Regions from separate parts of the Phycicoccus sp. M110.8 genome, predicted to be linked through region 2. Evidence: predicted binding sites of a transcription regulator. Region 2 holds the regulator's gene; the other holds the start of a gene.
The links. Region 2 encodes HspR, which represses chaperone genes until heat shock. Its sites were predicted from a motif close to AAGTTGAGTCNNNNNGACTCAACTT; they were not measured.
Positions count from the first base shown of each region.

Region 1: RKE38_RS11055 (ATP-dependent Clp protease ATP-binding subunit) is a predicted target of HspR. The motif match lies at 4,433-4,457, and genes of this name have one in related genera.

Region 1 is NZ_JAWDIC010000001.1:2,329,389-2,339,344, forward strand. Features, by position in the region: gene RKE38_RS11030 (DUF58 domain-containing protein) at 1-304, opposite strand, end outside; gene RKE38_RS11035 (MoxR family ATPase) at 283-1,317, opposite strand; gene RKE38_RS11040 (S1C family serine protease) at 1,377-2,240, opposite strand; gene paaK (phenylacetate--CoA ligase PaaK) at 2,396-3,676, shown strand; gene RKE38_RS11050 (hypothetical protein) at 3,815-4,327, shown strand; gene RKE38_RS11055 (ATP-dependent Clp protease ATP-binding subunit) at 4,637-7,159, shown strand; gene RKE38_RS11060 (LCP family protein) at 7,514-8,533, shown strand; gene RKE38_RS11065 (amino-acid N-acetyltransferase) at 8,526-9,026, shown strand; gene RKE38_RS11070 (hypothetical protein) at 9,115-9,570, shown strand; gene RKE38_RS11075 (VOC family protein) at 9,648-9,956, opposite strand, start outside.
Region 2 is NZ_JAWDIC010000001.1:1,555,188-1,565,143, forward strand. Features, by position in the region: gene RKE38_RS07440 (formate--tetrahydrofolate ligase) at 1-1,076, opposite strand, end outside; gene RKE38_RS07445 (heat shock protein transcriptional repressor HspR) at 1,138-1,596, opposite strand; gene RKE38_RS07450 (DnaJ C-terminal domain-containing protein) at 1,599-2,618, opposite strand; gene RKE38_RS07455 (nucleotide exchange factor GrpE) at 2,681-3,331, opposite strand; gene dnaK (molecular chaperone DnaK) at 3,328-5,223, opposite strand; gene RKE38_RS07465 (class I SAM-dependent methyltransferase) at 5,502-6,179, shown strand; gene RKE38_RS07470 (hypothetical protein) at 6,343-6,483, shown strand; gene RKE38_RS07475 (DUF488 domain-containing protein) at 6,586-6,987, shown strand; gene RKE38_RS07480 (hypothetical protein) at 7,124-7,765, shown strand; gene RKE38_RS07485 (HNH endonuclease signature motif containing protein) at 7,929-9,335, shown strand; gene RKE38_RS07490 (dihydrofolate reductase family protein) at 9,510-9,956, shown strand, end outside.

The sequences.
Region 1 (9,956 bases), 770 kb from region 2:
ACTTCTGCCGGTCCACGGGGCCGAACGACATCGAGGCGGACCGGTCGAGCAGCAGCCACGCAGTGACTTCACGGTCCTCGACGTACTCGCGGACGTACGGGGTGTCCATCCGCGCCGTGACGTTCCAGTCGATGTGCCGCAGGTCGTCCCCGGCCTCGTACTCGCGCAGGTCGGTGAAGTCCAGGCCGCTGCCCCGGAACAGCGTGCGGTAGTCGCCCTGCAGCCGCCCGTCGAGGCGGCGCACGACCCGCCACTGCAGCCGGCGCAGCAGGCTCTCCGGGGTCAGCGTGGCTGCGGCGTCCACGGTGCCTCGCTGGTGTGGTGGCGGCGGTCGCGCAGCGGCACGTCCGGCATACCGACCGCGTCGAGGACCGGCCCGAGCAGGTCGTCCGCGGAGATGCCCTCGGCGAGCGCCTCGTACGACAGGACCAGCCGGTGGCGCATCACGTCGCGGGCGAGGTCGCGCACGTCCTGCGGGCGGGCGAAGTCGCGCCCGCGCAGGAACGCCAGGGCCTTGCCGGCCAGCACCAGGTTGATCGACGCGCGCGGGCTCGCGCCGAAGGAGATGAACCGCGCCAGCTCGCCCAGGCCCACCTCGGCCGGTGCACGGGTCGCGCTCGCGAGCCGCACGGCGTACTCGATCACCGCGGGGTCGACGTAGACCCGGTCGGTGCGGCGCTGGTACTCGATGAGCTGCTCGGTCGTCAGCACCTGCTGGGCCTTCTCGAACGTCGTCGTCATCCGCTCGACGACGACGAACTCCTCTGCGGCAGTGGGGTACCCGATGAGGACCTTGAGCATGAACCGGTCGACCTGCGCCTCCGGCAGGGCGTACGTGCCCTCGGACTCGATCGGGTTCTGGGTCGCCATGACGAGGAACGGGTCGGGCGCCTGGTAGGTCTCGCGCCCGATGGTCACCTGGCGCTCCTGCATCACCTCGAGCAGCGCGCTCTGCACCTTCGCCGGCGCCCGGTTGATCTCGTCGGCGAGGACGAGGTTGGCGAACACCGGGCCGAGCGAGACCTGGAAGTCGCCCTCCTTCTGGTTCCAGATGCGCGTGCCGACGACGTCGGCGGGCACGAGGTCCGGCGTGAACTGGATCCGCTGGAACTGGCCGCCGACGGCCTGCGCGAGCGTCTTGACCGCCATCGTCTTGGCCAGGCCGGGCACGCCCTCGACGAGCAGGTGCCCCCGGGCGAGGAGCGCGACGAGCATCCGCTCGAGCAGCTGGTCCTGCCCGACGATCGTCTTCTTCACCTCGTAGAGCGCCTGCTCGAGCGGGTGCTGCCGGCCGGGCTCGGGTCGGTGCGGGTCCATGCGGTGCTCCTCCGGGTTTCCGACGGGGTCGTCGCGGTCGTGCGGACTGGGAAGTGTGGTCACTGCGGCGGGGCTCCGGCGGCGCCGCCGGCGGTGGCGATGGGCACCGCGAAGCCGATGCCGACGAAGAAGCTCTGGCGCGAGGGGTTGGCCAGGCCGGTGACGACACCGACGACCTGCCCGTCCCGGTCGAGCAGAGGGCCACCGGAGTTGCCGGGGTTGACGGCGGCGTCGAACTGGATGAGGTCCTTGAGGGTCCGGCCCTGCTCGACCTCGACGGTGCGACCCGTCGCCGAGACCACGCCCGCCGACAGGGAGTGGGTGAGCCCCAGCGGGTTCCCGAGGGCGAAGACCGGGTCGCCGACCTGCACCCCGCCGCCGAGGACCGCCGGGACGAGCACCTGCGGCAGCCGGCTCGGCAGGAGCACGGCGATGTCGGAGGCCGCGTCCTGCTTCTCGACCGTGGCCGGCGAGCGGGTGCCGTCGGCGAAGGTCACCTCGATGCTCGACGCCTTGGCGACCACGTGCAGAGCAGTGAGCACCGTGCCGTCCTGGGCGATGACGGTGCCCGCCCCGGTGGAGGTGCCGCCCGCGAGCCTCCCCTCGACCGTGACGAGGGACGGCCGGGCGGTGTCGTATGCCGTGGCCGCGTCGGGGGGTGCCTGCCGCGCCTTCTTCTCGGCGTCGGCGATGCCGTTGCGCACCGCCGCGTTGACGTCGGCCCTGGTCAGCGGCGGCGTGCCCGGACCGCGGGTGAGCGCCCACGTGCCGACGGCCAGGAGGGCGACGAGGAGCACGACGGTGGCCACGAGGGCGCGGCCGCGGAGGCGGGGCAGCCGGTCGCGCCAGGGGCGGCGTGCGGGGTCGTCGACCGTCTCCCCCCTGGGCTCCCGGTCGACCGCAGGGAGCCCCAGCCGGTCCACCCTTGCGAGCGTACGTCCGAACGTCCCGGCGCGACACGGGTGCAGCGGTTTCACCGGAAGTTCTCAGGGTTGGGGGGGGGGGCGGCCGGCCACGGGGCCACGGTCGCGGGCACGCGGCATACCGGCGGGGGAGGAGCCGGTGCGAGGATGCGGCCATGGACACCGTCGTCTCCACCGTCGAAGAGCTGCGCGCCCTCCAGCTGGACCGGCTGCGCTGGAGCCTTGCCCACGCGTACGAGAACGTCCCGCACTACCGCAAGGCCTTCGACGACGCCGGCGTGCACCCGGACGACCTGCGCGAGCTGTCGGACCTCGCCCGCTTCCCCTTCACCGCCAAGGCGGACCTGCGCGACAACTACCCGTTCGGCATGTTCGCGGTCCCACGGGAGCAGGTCGTGCGCGTCCACGCCTCCAGCGGCACCACGGGACGCCCCACGGTGGTCGGCTACACCAAGGACGACATCGACACCTGGGCGGACGTCATGGCCCGCTCGATCGAGTCGGCCGGGGGCCGGCCGGGTGACGTGCTGCACGTCGTCTACGGCTACGGGCTGTTCACCGGTGGGCTCGGCGCGCACTACGGTGCCGAGCGGCTCGGCTGCACGGTGGTGCCCATCAGCGGCGGCATGACCGAGCGGCAGGTCCAACTCATCGTCGACTTCCGGCCGCGCGTGATCATGGTGACCCCGTCGTACTTCCTCGCGATCCTCGACGAGATGGAGGCGCAGGGGATCGACCCCAAGGACACCTCGCTCGAGATCGGCATCTTCGGGGCCGAGCCGTGGACCGAGGCGATGCGCGAGGAGGTGCAGCGCCGCTCGAACATCCGGGCCGTCGACATCTACGGCCTGTCCGAGGTCATGGGCCCCGGCGTCTCGCAGGAGTCCGGCGAGACGCAGGACGGGCTGCACATCTGGGAGGACCACTTCTACCCGGAGGTGGTCGACCCGATCACCGGTGAGGTCCTGCCCGACGGCGAGGAGGGCGAGCTCGTCTTCACCTCGCTCACCAAGCAGGCGATGCCGGTCGTGCGCTACCGCACCCGCGACCTCACGACGCTGCTGCCCGGCACCGCGCACCCGCAGTTCCGCCGCATGGCCAAGATCACCGGCCGCACCGACGACATGATGATCGTGCGCGGGGTCAACGTGTTCCCGTCGCAGGTCGAGGAGCACCTGCTCACGATCGAGGGGCTGACGCCGCACTACCTGTGCGTCCTCACCCGCCCGGGCCGGATGGACGAGCTCACGGTCCAGGTCGAGGCCGCGTCCGCGTCGTCGACGCCGGAGCAGCGTGCCGGTATGGCGCGCGACCTCGCCGCCCGAATCAAGCACCGGATCGGGGTGACCGTGCGGGTCGAGGTGCTCGACCCGCACAGCCTCGAGCGGTCGCTCGGCAAGGCCAAGCGGATCAGCGACCAGCGCCACCTGCGCTGACTGACCGGCCCGCCCGGCCCGCCCGGCCCTGGTTCGGGGCCCGGCGGGCGGGCCGCTGTGACCGCTCGGTGCGGGCGTTCGCCGTGGGCGGACGCGCCAGCACTTCCGTATGCCGTGTCGATGAGTAATTCTTATTACATGACCACACGCACTACTGCCGAGGCGTGGCTGGCCGGCCGCCTCCCGCAGGACTGGTTCACCGGCCCCGTCGAGGTCAGCCGCGACCGCGACGAGCTCATCCTCTGGGGCGACCTCGCCGTCCCCGAGCTGCCCGACGACGCCGACGAGGCCGACCGCGAGGTTGCGGCCCGCGCCCGCGCCAAGACCTTCCGCGAGGAGACCCGCGAGCGCCGCGTCGAGATCGCCCGCGAGCTCGAGCACCTCTCCGGCCGCAAAGTCAGCTGGGGTGTCCGCGTCGGCGGCCACGACGTGCTGTTCACCCACCTCGCCGCGCCGGTGATGACCCGGCTGCGCCAGCCCGAGCGCAGGGTCCTCGACACCCTGGTCGACGCCGGGGTCGCACGCTCGCGGGCGGATGCGCTCGCCTGGTGCGTCAAGCTGGTCGGCGAGAAGTCGGACGCGTGGCTCGGAGAGCTGCGGGCGGCGATGGAGCACGTCGAGGAGGTCCGTCGCAAGGGCCCCGGCGACTGACGACGGCGCTCTCGTCCGCCCGGGGCGGCGTGGCCTCTTGTCCGCCCACGGCGACGGAGCCCTGTGTCCGCCCACGGCGACGGAGCCCTTTGTCCGCCCACGGCGGAATTGAGCCGACCCGACTCAGGGCCGGGAACAGGGTGGCGAACCGCCGCGTTGCGCACGGTGAGCCACCTGACCGGCCCGCAGGACGGACGTGGGAGGGGTGGCCCGTTCGTCCCGATCCCGTATCGGTCGCCGAATGGGACGCGCCACGGTCAGGCAGCACGGATAGCATCGAGATGATCTCGATAGGCAGGAGCAGAAGAGATGTTTGAACGGTTCACCGATCGGGCCCGGAGGGTGGTCGTGCTCGCGCAGGAAGAGGCGCGCATGCTCAACCACAACTACATCGGGACCGAGCACATCCTGCTCGGCCTCATCCACGAGGGTGAGGGTGTCGCCTCCAAGGCCCTTGAGAGCCTTGGCATCTCGCTGGAGTCGGTCCGCGAGCAGGTCCAGGAGATCATCGGCCAGGGGCAGCAGGCCCCGAGCGGCCACATCCCCTTCACGCCGCGTGCGAAGAAGGTCCTCGAGCTGAGCCTGCGCGAGGCGCTGCAGCTCGGCCACAACTACATCGGCACCGAGCACATCCTGCTCGGGCTCATCCGCGAGGGCGAGGGCGTCGCCGCCCAGGTCCTCGTCAAGCTGGGCGCGGACCTCAACCGCGTGCGCCAGCAGGTCATCCAGCTCATCTCCGGCTACCAGGGCAAGGAGGGTGGCGCGACCGCCGGCGTCGGCGCAGGCGTCCAGCAGGAGGGCACTCCCGCCGGTTCGCTGGTGCTCGACCAGTTCGGCCGCAACCTCACCATGGCCGCCCGCGAGGGCAAGCTCGACCCGGTCATCGGGCGCGAGAAGGAGATCGAGCGGGTCATGCAGGTGCTGTCCCGCCGCACCAAGAACAACCCCGTCCTCATCGGCGAGCCCGGTGTCGGCAAGACGGCGGTCGTCGAGGGCCTGGCCCAGGACATCGTCAAGGGCGAGGTGCCCGAGACCCTCAAGGACAAGCAGCTTTACACCCTCGACCTCGGCGCGCTCGTCGCCGGCAGCCGCTACCGCGGTGACTTCGAGGAGCGGCTGAAGAAGGTCCTCAAGGAGATCCGCACCCGTGGCGACATCATCCTGTTCATCGACGAGATCCACACCCTCGTGGGTGCGGGTGCCGCCGAGGGCGCGATCGACGCCGCCAGCATCCTCAAGCCGATGCTGGCCCGGGGTGAGCTCCAGACCATCGGTGCGACCACCCTCGACGAGTACCGCAAGCACATCGAGAAGGACTCGGCGCTCGAGCGCCGCTTCCAGCCGATCCAGGTTGCCGAGCCCACGCTGAGCCACGCGATCGAGATCCTCAAGGGCCTGCGCGACCGCTACGAGGCGCACCACCGCGTGTCCATCACGGACGCCGCGCTGGTCTCCGCGGCCAACCTCGCCGACCGGTACATCAACGACCGGTTCCTGCCGGACAAGGCCATCGACCTCATCGACGAGGCGGGCGCGCGACTGCGCATCCGCCGGATGACCGCACCGCCGGACCTGCGCGAGTTCGACGAGAAGATCGCCTCGGTGCGGCTCGAGAAGGAGTCGGCCATCGACGGGCAGGACTTCGAGAAGGCCGCGCGCCTGCGCGACGACGAGAAGAAGCTGCTCGCCCAGAAGGCCGAGCGTGAGTCGCAGTGGAAGTCCGGCGACATGGACGTCGTGGCCGAGGTCGACGAGGAGCTCATCGCCGAGGTCCTGGCTGCCAGCACCGGCATCCCGGTCTTCAAGCTCACCGAGGAGGAGTCCTCGCGGCTGCTCCACATGGAGGACGAGCTGCACAAGCGCATCGTCGGCATGGATGACGCCATCAAGGCGCTGTCCCAGGCGATCCGCCGCACCCGCGCCGGCCTGAAGGACCCGCGTCGTCCCGGTGGCTCGTTCATCTTCGCCGGCCCGACCGGTGTCGGTAAGACCGAGCTGGCCAAGACGCTCGCCGAGTTCCTCTTCGGCGACGAGGACAGCCTGATCCAGCTCGACATGAGCGAGTTCTCCGAGAAGCACACCGTCTCGCGGCTGTTCGGCTCGCCTCCCGGCTACGTCGGGTACGAGGAGGGCGGCCAGCTCACCGAGAAGGTGCGGCGCAAGCCGTTCTCGGTCGTGCTCTTCGACGAGGTCGAGAAGGCCCACCCGGACATCTTCAACAGCCTGCTGCAGGTGCTCGAGGACGGCCGCCTCACCGACTCCCAGGGTCGGATGGTCGACTTCAAGAACACCGTGATCATCATGACCACGAACCTCGGCACCCGTGACATCGCCAAGGGCGTCTCGCTCGGCTTCTCCGCCGGGCCGGACTCCCGCAGCGACTACGAGCGGATGAAGAACAAGGTGCAGGACGAGCTCAAGCAGCACTTCCGCCCCGAGTTCCTCAACCGGGTCGACGACACGATCGTCTTCCCGCAGCTCACGCAGGCCGAGATCGTCGCCATCGTGGACCTCGAGATCGCCAAGCTCGACAAGCGGCTCAAGGACAAGGACATGGGCATCGAGCTCACCATCGACGCCAAGAACCTCCTGGCGAAGAAGGGCTACGACCCGGTCCTCGGCGCCCGTCCGCTGCGTCGCACGATCCAGCGCGAGATCGAGGACGTGCTCTCCGAGAAGATCCTCTACGGCGAGCTCAAGGCCGGCGAGCTGGTCCTGGTCAAGACCGAGGGCGAGGGCAAGGCGGAGACGTTCACCTTCACCGGCACCCCGCACCCCGGCAGCCTCGACCTCCCGGTCGTGGAGACCGTGGGCGACGCCGCCGAGGGCTGAGCCGAGACCTCCCAGCCGGTATGCCGCGTGGGCGACCACGCGGCATACCGGAACCGCACGAAGGGGCGGCACCCCGAACGGGTGCCGCCCCTTTCGTCGTCGTGGCGGCGGTCAGGCCAGCCGCTGGTCGGGCGACACGGGCGGCGGTCCGGACCCTCGTGGTCCGGGCCGCCGTGGTGTCCCCCTACTCTGGTGACCGTGCGTTTCGAGAACCTTCCCCGTCGTTCCGTGGTCCTGGGCGGTGCCGCAGCCTCACTGGTGCTGGCCGCCTGCTCCAAGGCGAAGCCCAAGCCAGCCCCGTCGAGTACTTCCTCGACGACGACGACACCGACGACCCCCCTAGCCAAGCCCCGTGTGAGCGGTGCCGGCCTGCCGGCGGACCTGCTGACCGTGCTGACCTCCCTCTACCTCGGTGGCTCCGTACCCGCCTCGGGCGCCGTCGCCGCCGCATTGGGCAAGCGCAAGCCGGTCGCCCAGCCGCCGAAGGTCGTGGGCACGACGGGGGCGTGGAAGGGCACGCCCATCGCCACCGTCACCTCCGGCAAGGACGTCACCCTGCTGGTCAAGGGCGGCAAGGGCTGGACCGTCGCCGGCGGCTGGTGGCCGTCGCTGGCGGTGGTACGTCCCCCGATGAAGGTCATGAAGGTTCTCGCTATCGGGTCCGACGCGCGCAACCCGCAGCCGGTGACCAAGTGCCGCGGCGATGCGATCCACATCATCGGCGTTGACCCCGCCAGGGGAGTCGGGGGCATCGTGGGCATCCCGCGGGACTCGTGGGTCCCGCTGGCCGGCGGCGGCAGCGCAAAGATCAACGCCGCCCTCGTCTTCGGCGGCGTGTCCGGGATGGTGCACTCGGTAGAGCATGTGTCGGGAGTCGCGATCGACGGCTACGTCATCACCGGATTCAAGGGATTCCGCGGCATGGTCTCCAGTCTCGGCGGCATCGTGGTGAGCTATCCTCGAGCGCTCAGGAGCAACGACGGCTACCAGATTCTGAGGGCCGGGACAAACCGGCTCGACGCCAAGCACGCCCTGGGCTTCGCCCGCGAGCGAAAGCACCTGCCGAACGGTGACTTCGGCCGGTCGGCCAACCAGGGCCTGCTCATCAAAGCGGGGGTGGCGATGGCACAGCGGGCAGGCATCGCCGGCCTGGCCGGTCTCCTGTCGAAGATGGGCCCGTGGCTGCAGACGAATCTGTCGGTCGAAGAGGTCCTCAACCTGTCGGCGAGCCTGTACCTCTCGCCGGCAGCGAAGATCCCCAACAAGGTCGTCCCCGGTGACGTCGGCACCCGCGACGGCCAGTCGGTCGTCCTGCTGGGCGGCGGGGCCAGGTCGGTCTTCGCCGACATGCGGGACGGCCACCTCCGTGCCTGACGTCCTCGTCCGGCCGGCACGCGCGGCGGACATCCGGACGATCCGGGAGATCGTCCGGCCCCTTGCCGAGTCCCGGGTGCTCGTCTCCAAGGACGCGGTGACGTACTACGAGGCGCTGCAGGAGTTCCGCGTCGCCGAGCTCGACGGGATCGTCGTGGGCTGTGGTGCCCTGCACGTCATGTGGGAGGACCTCGCCGAGATCCGCACGCTGGCCGTCCGACCCGAGGCCAAGGGATCGGGGGTCGGTGGCCGGCTGCTCGACGCGCTGGTCGAGGACGCGAGGGCGCTGGGGCTGAGCCGGTTGTTCTGCCTCACCTTCGAGGTCGACTTCTTCGCCCGCCACGGGTTCGAGGTGATCGAGGGCCAGGCCGTGGACCCCGCGGTGTATGCCGAGCTCGTGCGCTCCTACGACGAGGGGGTGGCCGAGTTCCTCGACCTCGAGCGGGTCAAGCCCAACACCCTCGGCAACACCCGCATGCTGCGGACCCTCTGAACCGCGTCATCGGCCCCGCCCGACCTCCTCGGCGCCCTAGGGTGGCGGCGTGGCCGGGGGACGGCCGCAGTGACAGGAGGGGATCGGGATGTTCCGGAGCGCGGAGGAGAAAGAGTCGGAGCGCCAGGCCCGCGAGGCCGCACGAGCCCGCGAGGAGCAGGAGGCGCAGCAGCGGCGGCGGGCGGTCGAGGCTGAACGCCACCACGCGGCATTCCTCGCCTCGCCCCTAGGCCGCGCGACGGCTGCCCGGGACGCAGGTGACCGGTTCCTCGAGCTGCAGCTCGAGGTGGGCGCCCGCACGGGTGACGCGTCGTTCGGGCAGGTCACCACGACCGGCTCCGTGGGAAGCTCGGCGCAGGTGCTCGCCGAGGTCGAGGACGTGGGCTGGCGGCTCGAGCACGCGTCGTACTTCTTCGTCGTGACGAGCCAGACGAGCACGGACCGGGTGTTCCTGTCCGGGGAGAACACCGCCGTCCAGGGGGTGACGATGGGCGCCTACCTGTTCCGTCGCTCGCCCACGGCCGCCGGCGGCCCCACGGGGTGACGGCGCCCTGGCCCGGCCGCCCGGGACGCGGGAAGCGTGCTGCAGCCGGCAGGAACCCGCGAGCGGAGGGCGCCGCCTCAGTCGCTGTCGCGGTCCTCGTCGACGTACAGGCAGAAGGGGTGGCCGTCGGGGTCCAGCATCACCCGGACGTCGTCCTGCGGCTGGTACCCGGCGACGGTCGCCCCGGCGGCCTCGGCGTGCTCCACGGCCGGAGCCAGGTCGCGGACCCCGACATCGAGGTGCGACATCATCTGCTGCTCGCCGGGACGGCCCGGCCACGTCGGCCGCCGGTAGTCCTCCTCCCGCTGGAACGCGAGGTTGGCCCTGGCACCGGGGACGGGGATGGTGCACCACTGCGGGGTGTCGGTGTCGACCGGCCAGCCCAG
Region 2 (9,956 bases):
GGCGGCAGCGGCCTCCCGGCCACGACGGAGTAGTTGCCGGAGTGCGCCTTGAGCGAGCGCACCGTCGCCACGAGGACCGCGGCGTCGGGCCGCAGCCCCGAGACCCGGCACTTGAGGTTGACGAACCGCTCGGCCCCCATGTCGGAGCCGAAGCCCGCCTCGGTCAGCAGGTAGTCGCCCGTGTGGATGCCGAGGTGGTCGGCGACCACCGACGAGTTGCCGGTGGCGATGTTGCCGAACGGCCCCGTGTGCACCAGCACCGGCGTGTTCTCGGTGGTCTGCAGCAGGTTCGGCTTCAGTGCGTCCTTGAGGATGACGGCCATCGCGCCGGCGGCGTGGACGTCGTCCGCGGTGACCGGCCGCCCGGCATCCGTGAAGCCCACGACGATGCGGCCCAGCCGCTCGCGCAGGTCGCGCAGCGACGTCGACAGCCCGAGGACCACCATGACCTCGCTCGCGGCAGTGATGTCGAAGCCGCTCTGCCGCGGCACCCCGTCGATGCGCGCGCCGAGCCCCTCGACGATGTTGCGCAGGGCGCGGTCGTTGACGTCGAGCACCCGCCGCCAGGCGATGCTGCGCGGGTCGAGGCCGAGCTCGTTGCCGTGGTGCAGCGAGCTGTCGACCATCGCGGCGAGCAGGTTGTGCGCCGCGGTCACGGCGTGGAAGTCGCCGGTGAGGTGCAGGTTGAGCTGCTCCATCGGCAGCACCTGGCTGTGGCCCGCGCCGGCGGCGCCGCCCTTGATGCCGAACGTCGGGCCCATCGACGGCTGCCGCAGCGCCAGGGTCGCCCGGTGCCCGAGCAGCGAGAGTCCCTGCGCCAGCCCGACGGCCGTCGTGGTCTTGCCCTCGCCGAGCGGTGTGGGGGTGATGGCGGTGACGACGACGTACTTCGCGGGCGGCCGGTCGGCCAGGTCGCGGACGGCCGCCAGGTCGACCTTGGCGACGTGGCGGCCGTACGGCTCCAGGTGTTCCTGCGGTATGCCGGCGGCGCGCGCCACCTCCGCGATCGGCTCGAGGTGGGCGGCTCGCGCGATGGCGAGGTCGCTGCTGGCTGGGGACGGCGAGGACGTGGACACACCCGCACTGTCCGCCGGGCACGGCCGGAGCGGCAGGGCCTTTCGTCCGTGGTGTCCGGGGTCAGCGGGGGTCGGGCCGCCAGACCACGAGTGCCTGCGAGCGCTCGGGCCGAACGCGCTGGCCGGCCCGCAGCGCATACACCTCGCCGCTCGGGCCGACGGCGAAGACGCGGGCGCCGGGGCCGCCGTAGCCGGCCGCCGCCCGCGCCTCGTCGAGCTCGGCGCGCAGCTCGCGCACGCGCGACTGCAGCGCCGAGACCTGGTCCTCGAGGGCGAGGATCCGCTGGATGCCGGCCAGGCTGATGCCCTCGTCCTGCGACAGCCGCTGCACCTCGCGGAGCAGCGCGACGTCGCGCCCGGAGTAGCGGCGTCCGCCACCCCGGGTGCGCGACGGGCGCACCAGGCCGAGCCGGTCGTACTGGCGCAGCGTCTGCGCGTGCATGCCCGCGAGCGCGGCGGCGACCGAGATCACGAAGATCGGCGCGTCGTCATCGGGCCGGAACTCGGGCTCGGTCGCCATGCTCACCTCCGCGCCTTGTCGAAGAGCTCCGCCCGCGGGTCGTGCCCGCCGTCGAGCTCGCGCAGCGTCTCCACCGCAGCCTTCGCCTCGTCGGACAGCCGCTGCGGCACCACGATCGCCACCTTGGCCATGAGGTCACCCGCGGAGTCCTTGCGGGGGACGCCACGGCCCTTGACCCGCAGCACCCGGCCACTCGGCGTCCCTGGCGCGATCCGCACCTTGACCGGCTCACCGTCGAGGGTCGGCACCGAGACCGTCGCGCCGAGCGCGGCCTCGGCGAACGTCACCGGCAGGTCGACCGTGAGGTTGTCGCCCTCTCGCCCGAAGACGGGGTGCTTCTCCACCGTGATGGTGAGGATGAGGTCGCCGGCAGGGGCGCCGGAGTCGCCCGGCTGGCCCTTGCCGCGCAGCCGGATCTTCTGGCCGTCCTTGACCCCGGCGGGGATCCGCGTGGTGATCTGGCCACCGCTCGAAGTGCCCAGGGTCACCGTGGCGCCGTTGACGGCGTCGCGGAACGACAGCGTGGTGCGGGCGGTGAGGTCCGCGCCCTTGCGGGGCCCCGTCGGTGCGCGGAAGCCCGTGCCGCCGCCGTATGCCGGGCCGCCGCCACCGAACATCCCGCCGAGGATGTCCTCGAGGTCGGGCTGGCCGCCGCCACCGGTGGAGTACCGGACGCGGGTGCCGCCGCCGGGCCCGGCGCCGCCGCCGAACATCGAGGAGAAGATGTCCTCGAAGCCGCCGGTGCTCGCGCCGCCGGGACCGCCGGCGGTGAACCGGGCGCCACCCCTGGCCATCTGGCGGATGGCGTCGTACTCGCGCCGCTTCTCGGGGTCGGACAGGACCGAGTGGGCCTCGCCGACGTCCTTAAAGCGCTGCTCGGCCGCGGTGTCCCCGGGGTTCTGGTCGGGGTGGTGCTTGCGGGCGAGCTTGCGGTACGCCTTCTTGATCGCCGCCTCGTCAGCGTCCTGGGGGACGCCGAGGATCGCGTAGAAGTCCTTCTCGAACCAGTCCTGGCTGGCCATGGCGTCCTCCTCTCAGCGGGACGAGTCGGTGGATCGTACTGATGTGGTGGCGCGGGACCGGGTCACTCGGGGTCGGCGACCGCGACGCGGGCGGCGCGCAGGACCTGCTCGCCGGCACGGTAGCCGGGCTGCAGGACCTGGACGACCGTGGTCGAGTCGCCCGAGAGCGAGCCGTCGGACGGCCACGCCGCGTGCATGAGCGCCTCGTGCAGGTTGGGGTCGAACTCCTCCCCCACCGCGCCGTAGCGCTCGAGGCCGAACCGGCCGAGGGTCGACTCGAGCTTGTCCGCGATCTTGGCGAACGGGCCGTCGGTCAGGTCGCCGTGCTCACGCGCGCCGGAGATGTCGTCGAGCACCGGCAGCAGCGTCTCGAGGACGTCGCGGACGGCGCGCTCCTGCACGACCGCGCGGTCGCGGTCGACCCGCCGCTTGTAGTTGACGTACTCGGCCTGCAGCCGCTGCAGGTCGGTCAGCCGCTCGGCGGCCAGGGCCGTGTCCGGGTGGACCTCGGAGCCCTCGGCGCCCGCACCCTGCCCGGTGGCGGAGCCGCTTGTCCCAGCCCCACCGGTCACGGTCTCACCGGCCGGCTGCTGGTCCGCGACAGCGGCCTGCTCGGCGGCCGCCGCCTCGGCGGTGGTGGGCTCGAACTCCTCCGAGCCCACCATCGCCTCGGCTCCGTCGGGCTGGTCGGCCGTCGGGTTCTGGTCGGTCACTTCTTCTCCTCGTCGTCCTCGACGACCTCGGCGTCGACGACGTCGTCGTCGGAGGCACCGGCACCGCCGGCGGCACCGTCACCGGCGTCCGCACCCTCGGACCCGGCGGACGCGTCCGCGGCCGAGGCCGCGGCATACATCGCGGTGCCCATCTTCTGGGACTCCTCGGAGAGCTTGCTGCTCTTGGCGGAGATGTCCTCGGGGGTCGCGCCGGACTCGGGCTTCAGGGCCTCCTTGAGGTCCGCGAGGGCCTCGTCGACCGGCTTGCGCTGGTCCTCCTGGAGCTTGTCGGCGTTGTCGGTGAGGAACTTCTCGGTCGAGTAGACGAGGTTCTCGGCGGTGTTGCGGGCCTCGGTCTCCTCGCGGCGCTTCTTGTCCTCGGCCGCGTGCTCCTCGGCCTCGCGCACCATCCGCTCGATGTCCTCCTTGGGGAGGGCCGAGCCGCCGGAGATCGTGATCTTCTGCTCCTGGCCGGTGCCCCGGTCCTTGGCGGAGACGTTCACGATGCCGTTGGCGTCGATGTCGAAGGTGACCTCGATCTGCGGCACGCCGCGCGGGGCCGGCGCGATGCCGGTCAGCTCGAAGGTGCCGAGCGCCTTGTTGTGCTGCGCGATCTCGCGCTCGCCCTGGAAGACCTGGATGAGCACGCTGGGCTGGTTGTCCTCGGCGGTCGAGAACACCTCGGAGCGCTTGGTCGGGATCGCGGTGTTGCGCTCGATGAGCTTGGTGAACAGGCCACCCTTGGTCTCGATGCCGAGCGAGAGCGGCGTGACGTCGATGAGCAGGACGTCCTTGCGCTCACCCTTGAGGACACCGGCCTGCAGGGACGCGCCCACGGCGACGACCTCGTCCGGGTTGACGCCCTTGTTGGGCTCCTTGCCGCCGGTGAGCTCCTTGACCAGGGCGCTGACGGCGGGCATGCGGGTCGAGCCGCCGACGAGGACCACGTGGTCGATGTCGCCCACCGAGATGCCGGCGTCCTTGATGACGTTGGCGAAGGGCTGGCGGGTGCGGTCGAGCAGGTCCTTGGTCATCTGCTCGAACTGCGCGCGGGTGATCGTCTCCTCGAGGTGGATCGGCCCGTTCTCGGACATCGACAGGTACTGCAGCGACACGGTGGTCGAGGTCGAGGAGGAGAGCTCCTTCTTGGCCTGCTCCGCCGCGTCACGCAGGCGCTGCATGGCGATCTTGTCCTTGGCCAGGTCGACGCCCGAGGTGTTCTTCACGACGGTGAGCAGGTGCTGGACGATGCGCTCGTCCCAGTCGTCGCCACCGAGCTGGTTGTCACCGGAGGTCGCGCGGACCTGGATGGTGGAGAAGCCGTCCTCGGGGTCCTTGCCGACCTCGAGGAGGGAGACGTCGAAGGTGCCGCCGCCGAGGTCGAAGACGAGGATGAGCTCGTCCTCCTTGCCCTTGTCGAGGCCGTACGCGAGGGCCGCGGCGGTGGGCTCGTTGATGATGCGCAGGACGTTGAGGCCCGCGATCTCACCGGCCTCCTTGGTGGCCTGGCGCTCGTGGTCGTCGAAGTACGCGGGGACGGTGATGACGGCGTCGGTCACGTCCTCGCCGAGGTAGGCCTCGGCGTCGCGCTTGAGCTTCTGCAGGATGCGCGCGGAGATCTCCTGCGCGGTGTACTGCTTGCCGTCGATCTCGGCCGACTTCCAGTCGGTGCCGATGTGGCGCTTGACCGACCGGATGGTGCGGTCCACGTTGGTGACGGCCTGGCGCTTGGCGATCTCGCCGACGAGGACCTCGCCCCCCTTGGAGAAGGCGACGACGGACGGCGTCGTGCGACCGCCCTCCGCGTTGGCGATGATGGTCGGCTCCCCGCCCTCGAGGACGGCGACAGCCGAGTTGGTGGTACCGAGGTCGATGCCGACCGCACGTGCCATGGTGGTTTCTCCTGTGGTGCTCGGGGATGGTGCTCGGGTTGAGTTGTCGTGACTCAAGTTAGGAGCCGGTATGCCGCGTGGCAAATCGGGGCGTCCGAACTTGCGCTCACCTGACTCAACTTTGCGTGCGGCCCGGATGTTCCCACCCGGGGGCAGGGGATCTGTGATGGGCACTGGATCGGCGCGGGGACGGGGAGCTCCCGCGGCCCGGACGGGATGCCCCGGCGTGGGGACCGTGCGTGGGGACCGTGTGGGGACCGCGCGTGGGAGGGTGGGCCATGGCCCGCACCCAGGACTCCCCGGACTCCTCCACCGACCTGCGCCGCCCCGTCTTCAGCCGGGTCTACGCCCGCGCCAGCGAGCGGATCGAGCCGGCAGGGATGGCGGACCTGCGCCGGGAGCTGCTCGCACCGCTGCGCGGGCGGGTGGTCGAGGTGGGGTGCGGCAACGGGCTGAACTTCGCCCACTACCCCGCTGCGGTCACCGAGGTCGTCGGGGTCGAGCCGGAGCCGCGGCTGCGCGAGCTGGCGGTGCAGCGGGCCGGCGAGGCATCGGCGGCCGGTCGCCCGGTGACCGTCGTGCCGGGACGGGCGGAGGAGCTCCCGCTGCCCGACGCGAGCGCGGACGCAGCCGTCCTGTGCCTCGTGCTGTGCTCGGTGGCGGACCCGCAGCGTGCGGTCGCCGAGGTGGCACGGGTGCTGCGGCCCGGGGGGACGGTGCGGTTCCTCGAGCACACGGTCGCCGAGGGGGCGGGACTGCGTCGCGTGCAGCGTCTCGTCGACGCGACGCTGTGGCCCCTGCTGGTCGGCGGCTGCCACACCTCCCGCGACCAGGTGGCCGACCTCGAGGCCGCCGGGTTCGAGGTCACCGGGGTGCGGCGGTTCCGCTTCCCCGACACCGGCCCGACGACCCCGGCCAGCCCACACGTCCTCGGCGAGGCCCGCCTCCCCGCCTGACCGCGGCCCCGCGGGAGGCGGAGCGTCGCCACCGATCGTTGCCCGCCACCCCTGCCGGCCGCCCCACCCCTGCCGGCCGCCGCCACCCCTGCCGGCCGCCGCCACCGCTGGCCGGCCGCCGGCAGGGACCCCGCTGTCGGTGGGTGGTCCTAGCGTTCGGGTCATGGCACAGCAGCGTTCCCGCCACCTGCGGGTGGTCCCGGCCCAGCAGGCATCCGACGTGCGCGAGGACCGGGACCGTAACGAGTACTGGGCCCAGGTCCAGTCCCTGCGGGAGCAGCGCCGTCGGCTCCGAGCCGGCTGAGCCGCTCCGGGCCTCCTCGGCAGGGGGCCCGGCGGGTCCGAGGGTCCGGGCCACCGCCCCTCCGGCGGAAGGGGGCCGGAGGAGCGGTGGCACAGTGGGGCGATGGCACTGCGAGTGGTACGCCTCGGGTCGCCGAGGCACGAGGATGAGGGTCTGCGCGTCGGGACGGTCCGCCGTCCCCCGCGCGGCGTCCCGAGGGCGGAGTTCGCCAGCAGGGACTGGTACGACGTGTGGCTGCCCGAGCTCGCCCCGAGTGCGGCGCTCGTGACCCGGGCGCTGGCCGCCGGCACCGACCGGGAGTGGGCCGCGTTCGTCCGGGCCTACCGGCGGGAGATGGCCCAGCCCGGGGCGCGGCACCTGCTCGACCTGCTGGCCGCGACGTCCCACCGCACCGACGTGTCCGTCGGCTGCTACTGCGAGGACGAGTCCCGCTGCCACCGCTCCGTGCTGCGCGAGCTGCTCGTGGCGGCAGGGGCCAAGCTCGCACCGGACGACAGGCACTGACAGGGCCCCAACGCGGCACCAGGGCTGAGCGAGCCCGCGACATCCGCCCCCTGCCGGGCCACCTCCCGCACCACCGGAGGCGAGGGAGCCCGTCGCGGCACCAGCGCCGCAGGAGCCGCTCGGGTACCGTCGCCCGGTGGACGACACCCTCTTCCGGCGGACCGTCGAGGAGCTCACCGCCTCGGACGAGCACCTCGCCGCGCTGGTCGAGGCACACGGCACACCGTCGCTCTGGCTGCGCCCCGCCGGGTTCCCCAGCCTCGTCCTGTTCATCCTCGAGCAGCAGGTCTCCCTCGCCAGCGCCGCAGCGGCCTACACGAAGGTCCTGGACCGGATCGGGGTCATGACTCCCGCGGCGGTCCTGGCGGCGACGCCGGAGGAGCTGCGGGCCGACGGGGTCTCACGGCAGAAGGACCGCTACCTACGGGCGCTCGCGACGGCGGTGCTCACCCAGCGCCTGGACCTGGACGGCTTGGCCGAGCTCGACGACGACGGCGTGCGCCGGGAGCTCACGACCCTGCCGGGCATCGGGCGGTGGACCGCCGACGTCTACCTCCTGGCCTGCCTCGGGCGCCCCGACCTGTGGCCGGTGGGCGACCGGGCGCTGCAGGTGGCGACCGCCGAGGCCCTCGGCCTCGCCGTGGTGCCGACCCAGGGGGAGCTCGAGGACCTCGGCGAGCGGTGGCGGCCGCACCGCTCCACGGCGGCACGGCTGCTGTGGCACGGCTACCTCGACCGCCGGGGCCGGGTCGAGACCCCGGTGACCGTCCTCGGCTGAGGCCGGGTTCCCCCCTCGGGCGGGCTGCGCAAGGGGAGGACGGACGGCACGTCGGCAGGGCACGGTACGGGTGGCAGCGAGCGGTCTCATTCCCCTCGAACGCGTTGCGCTGCAACGGATTCGACCCCGGACCACTGTCAGTGGTCGCCGCTAGGTTGGGTGCATGTCAGGGGGCATGGCACTCGAGCAGCGTCGCGAGGCGCTCGAGCTGGCCTGTGCCGCCCTCGACGGTCTCGGCGACGAGCTCTGGTCGGCGCAGGGCACGGACCTGGGGCCCCTGCTGACGCTGGTCGACGAGGTCGGCTCGAGGGTCGGCGCGGGTCGGGTCGCCGTGCTCGCCGAAGCCGTCGAGCGTGGCGAGGCCTCGGGTGGCACGACCGGTGCGCAACGCTGGCTGCGCGACCACGCTCCCTCGCTGCGGGCGGGCGGTTCGGCGCCGGTCGTGGCGGTGGTCGAGCACACGCGGCTGCCCCGCTACGCGCTGCTCAGGGCGGCGGTGCTCGAGGCTCGCGTCCCGGTCGTCCACGCCGCCTGCGTGGTCGACGAGTACGAGCGGATCGGGCACCGGCTCCACCCGGCGGCCCAGGGGCCGGTCATGGAGACGCTCGTCGGCATCGCCGCTGAGAGCACCCGGCGGGACATCCGCGCCGTGCGCCGGCGGCTGGTGGCGCGCTACGGCCACGACGGTGAGTTCCAGGGCGAGCAGGACCGGCTGCACGAGCGCACGTCCATGTCGCAGCCGATGGACGACGGCTCCGGCCTGTACGAGTACCGCCTGGTGGCGGATGCCGAGGGCCGGGCGGTGCTCGAGGCCGCCGTGCAGGCGCTGTCGGCACCACGCCCGGCCGACGGCCAGCCCGACCGGCGACCCTCCGGCCAGCGCCGGTTCGACGCCCTCGTCGAGGTCGTGCGTCGCGGGGTCGCGTCCGCCGACCACGTGCCGACCACCGCCAAGGCGGAGCTCTTCGTGACGATGGACCTCGACGAGCTCAGCGCGAGGGTCGGGGCGGGCACGGTCTTCGGCTCCGGCGACGTGGGTGGGTTGCTCGGTCCCGAGACGGTGCGCCGGATCGCGTGCGACGCCGGGGTCGTCCCGGTGGTGCTCGGCTCGTCGGGCGAAGTCGTCGACCTCGGGCGGCGGCACCGGTTCTTCAGCAGCGCGCAGGTCCGCGCGCTCTGGCTGCGCGACGGACACTGCTCGTTCCCCGGCTGCTCGGTGCCGGCGTCCTGGTTCGACGCCCACCACCTTTGGCACTGGGCCGATGGGGGCCCCACCGACCTCGAGCACGCGGCGTTGCTCTGCGGCCGGCACCACACGGTCGTGCACGCCAGGGGTTTCCACGGCACCGTCCGCGAGGGCCGGGTCGACTGGGACCTCACACCCGGCGCGTACGACTCCTGGCTGGCGCAGCGGCGCGCCCGCTGCGCCGACATGCTCGCCGCGCCCCCGGCGTCCGCGGCGGGGTCGCCTTCCGGGCAGGTGGCCTGTGCGAGCGCCCGGGTCTTCGATGAATGGGGACAGGTGGCGACCACAGCAGGCGCGCGACCAGCTCCGCCGTGGCGACCGTGACCCCGCTCCGCACCCCGCTGGCGCCCGCGGGGTCGCTCGTATGCCGTGGGGCAGCGAGCGAACGCACACTCCCGTGTGACTTGTGGTGAGCCACCGGGCCCGGGTCTTCCGGTGGGGGCCAACGGGCGGCAGGATCGCGGTGTCGGGGCGGGCACGGACGGAGGGGAAAGTGCGATGGGTGGCAAGGTCGTCGTCAACAGGTGCATGTCGCTGGACGGGTTCATCGCGGGTCCGGGCGACTCGATGGACTGGGGTCGCGGGCGGCAGCTCGCGGACTTCGTCGACCCGGACGACATGGCCCGGATCGCCGGCGCCACCGGGGCGATGCTCGTCGGCCGGCGGACCTGGGACGTCGGTGAGCGGATGCGCGCCGAGTCGCCGGACCTCGTGGACTACCCGTTCAGCGGTTCCATGTTCGTCCTCACCCACCGCGCGCTGGACCCTGCTCCGCCCGGGGTGACCCCCGTCTCGGGGGACATCCGCGCTGCCGTGGCGACAGCCCGCGAGGCTGCGGGCGACAAGGACGTCGAGGTCCTCGGCGCCGACGCCGCGGGCCAGTGCCTGGAGGCGGGTCTCGTGGACGAGGTCCTCGTCTACGTCCTGCCGGTGCTGCTCGTCGAC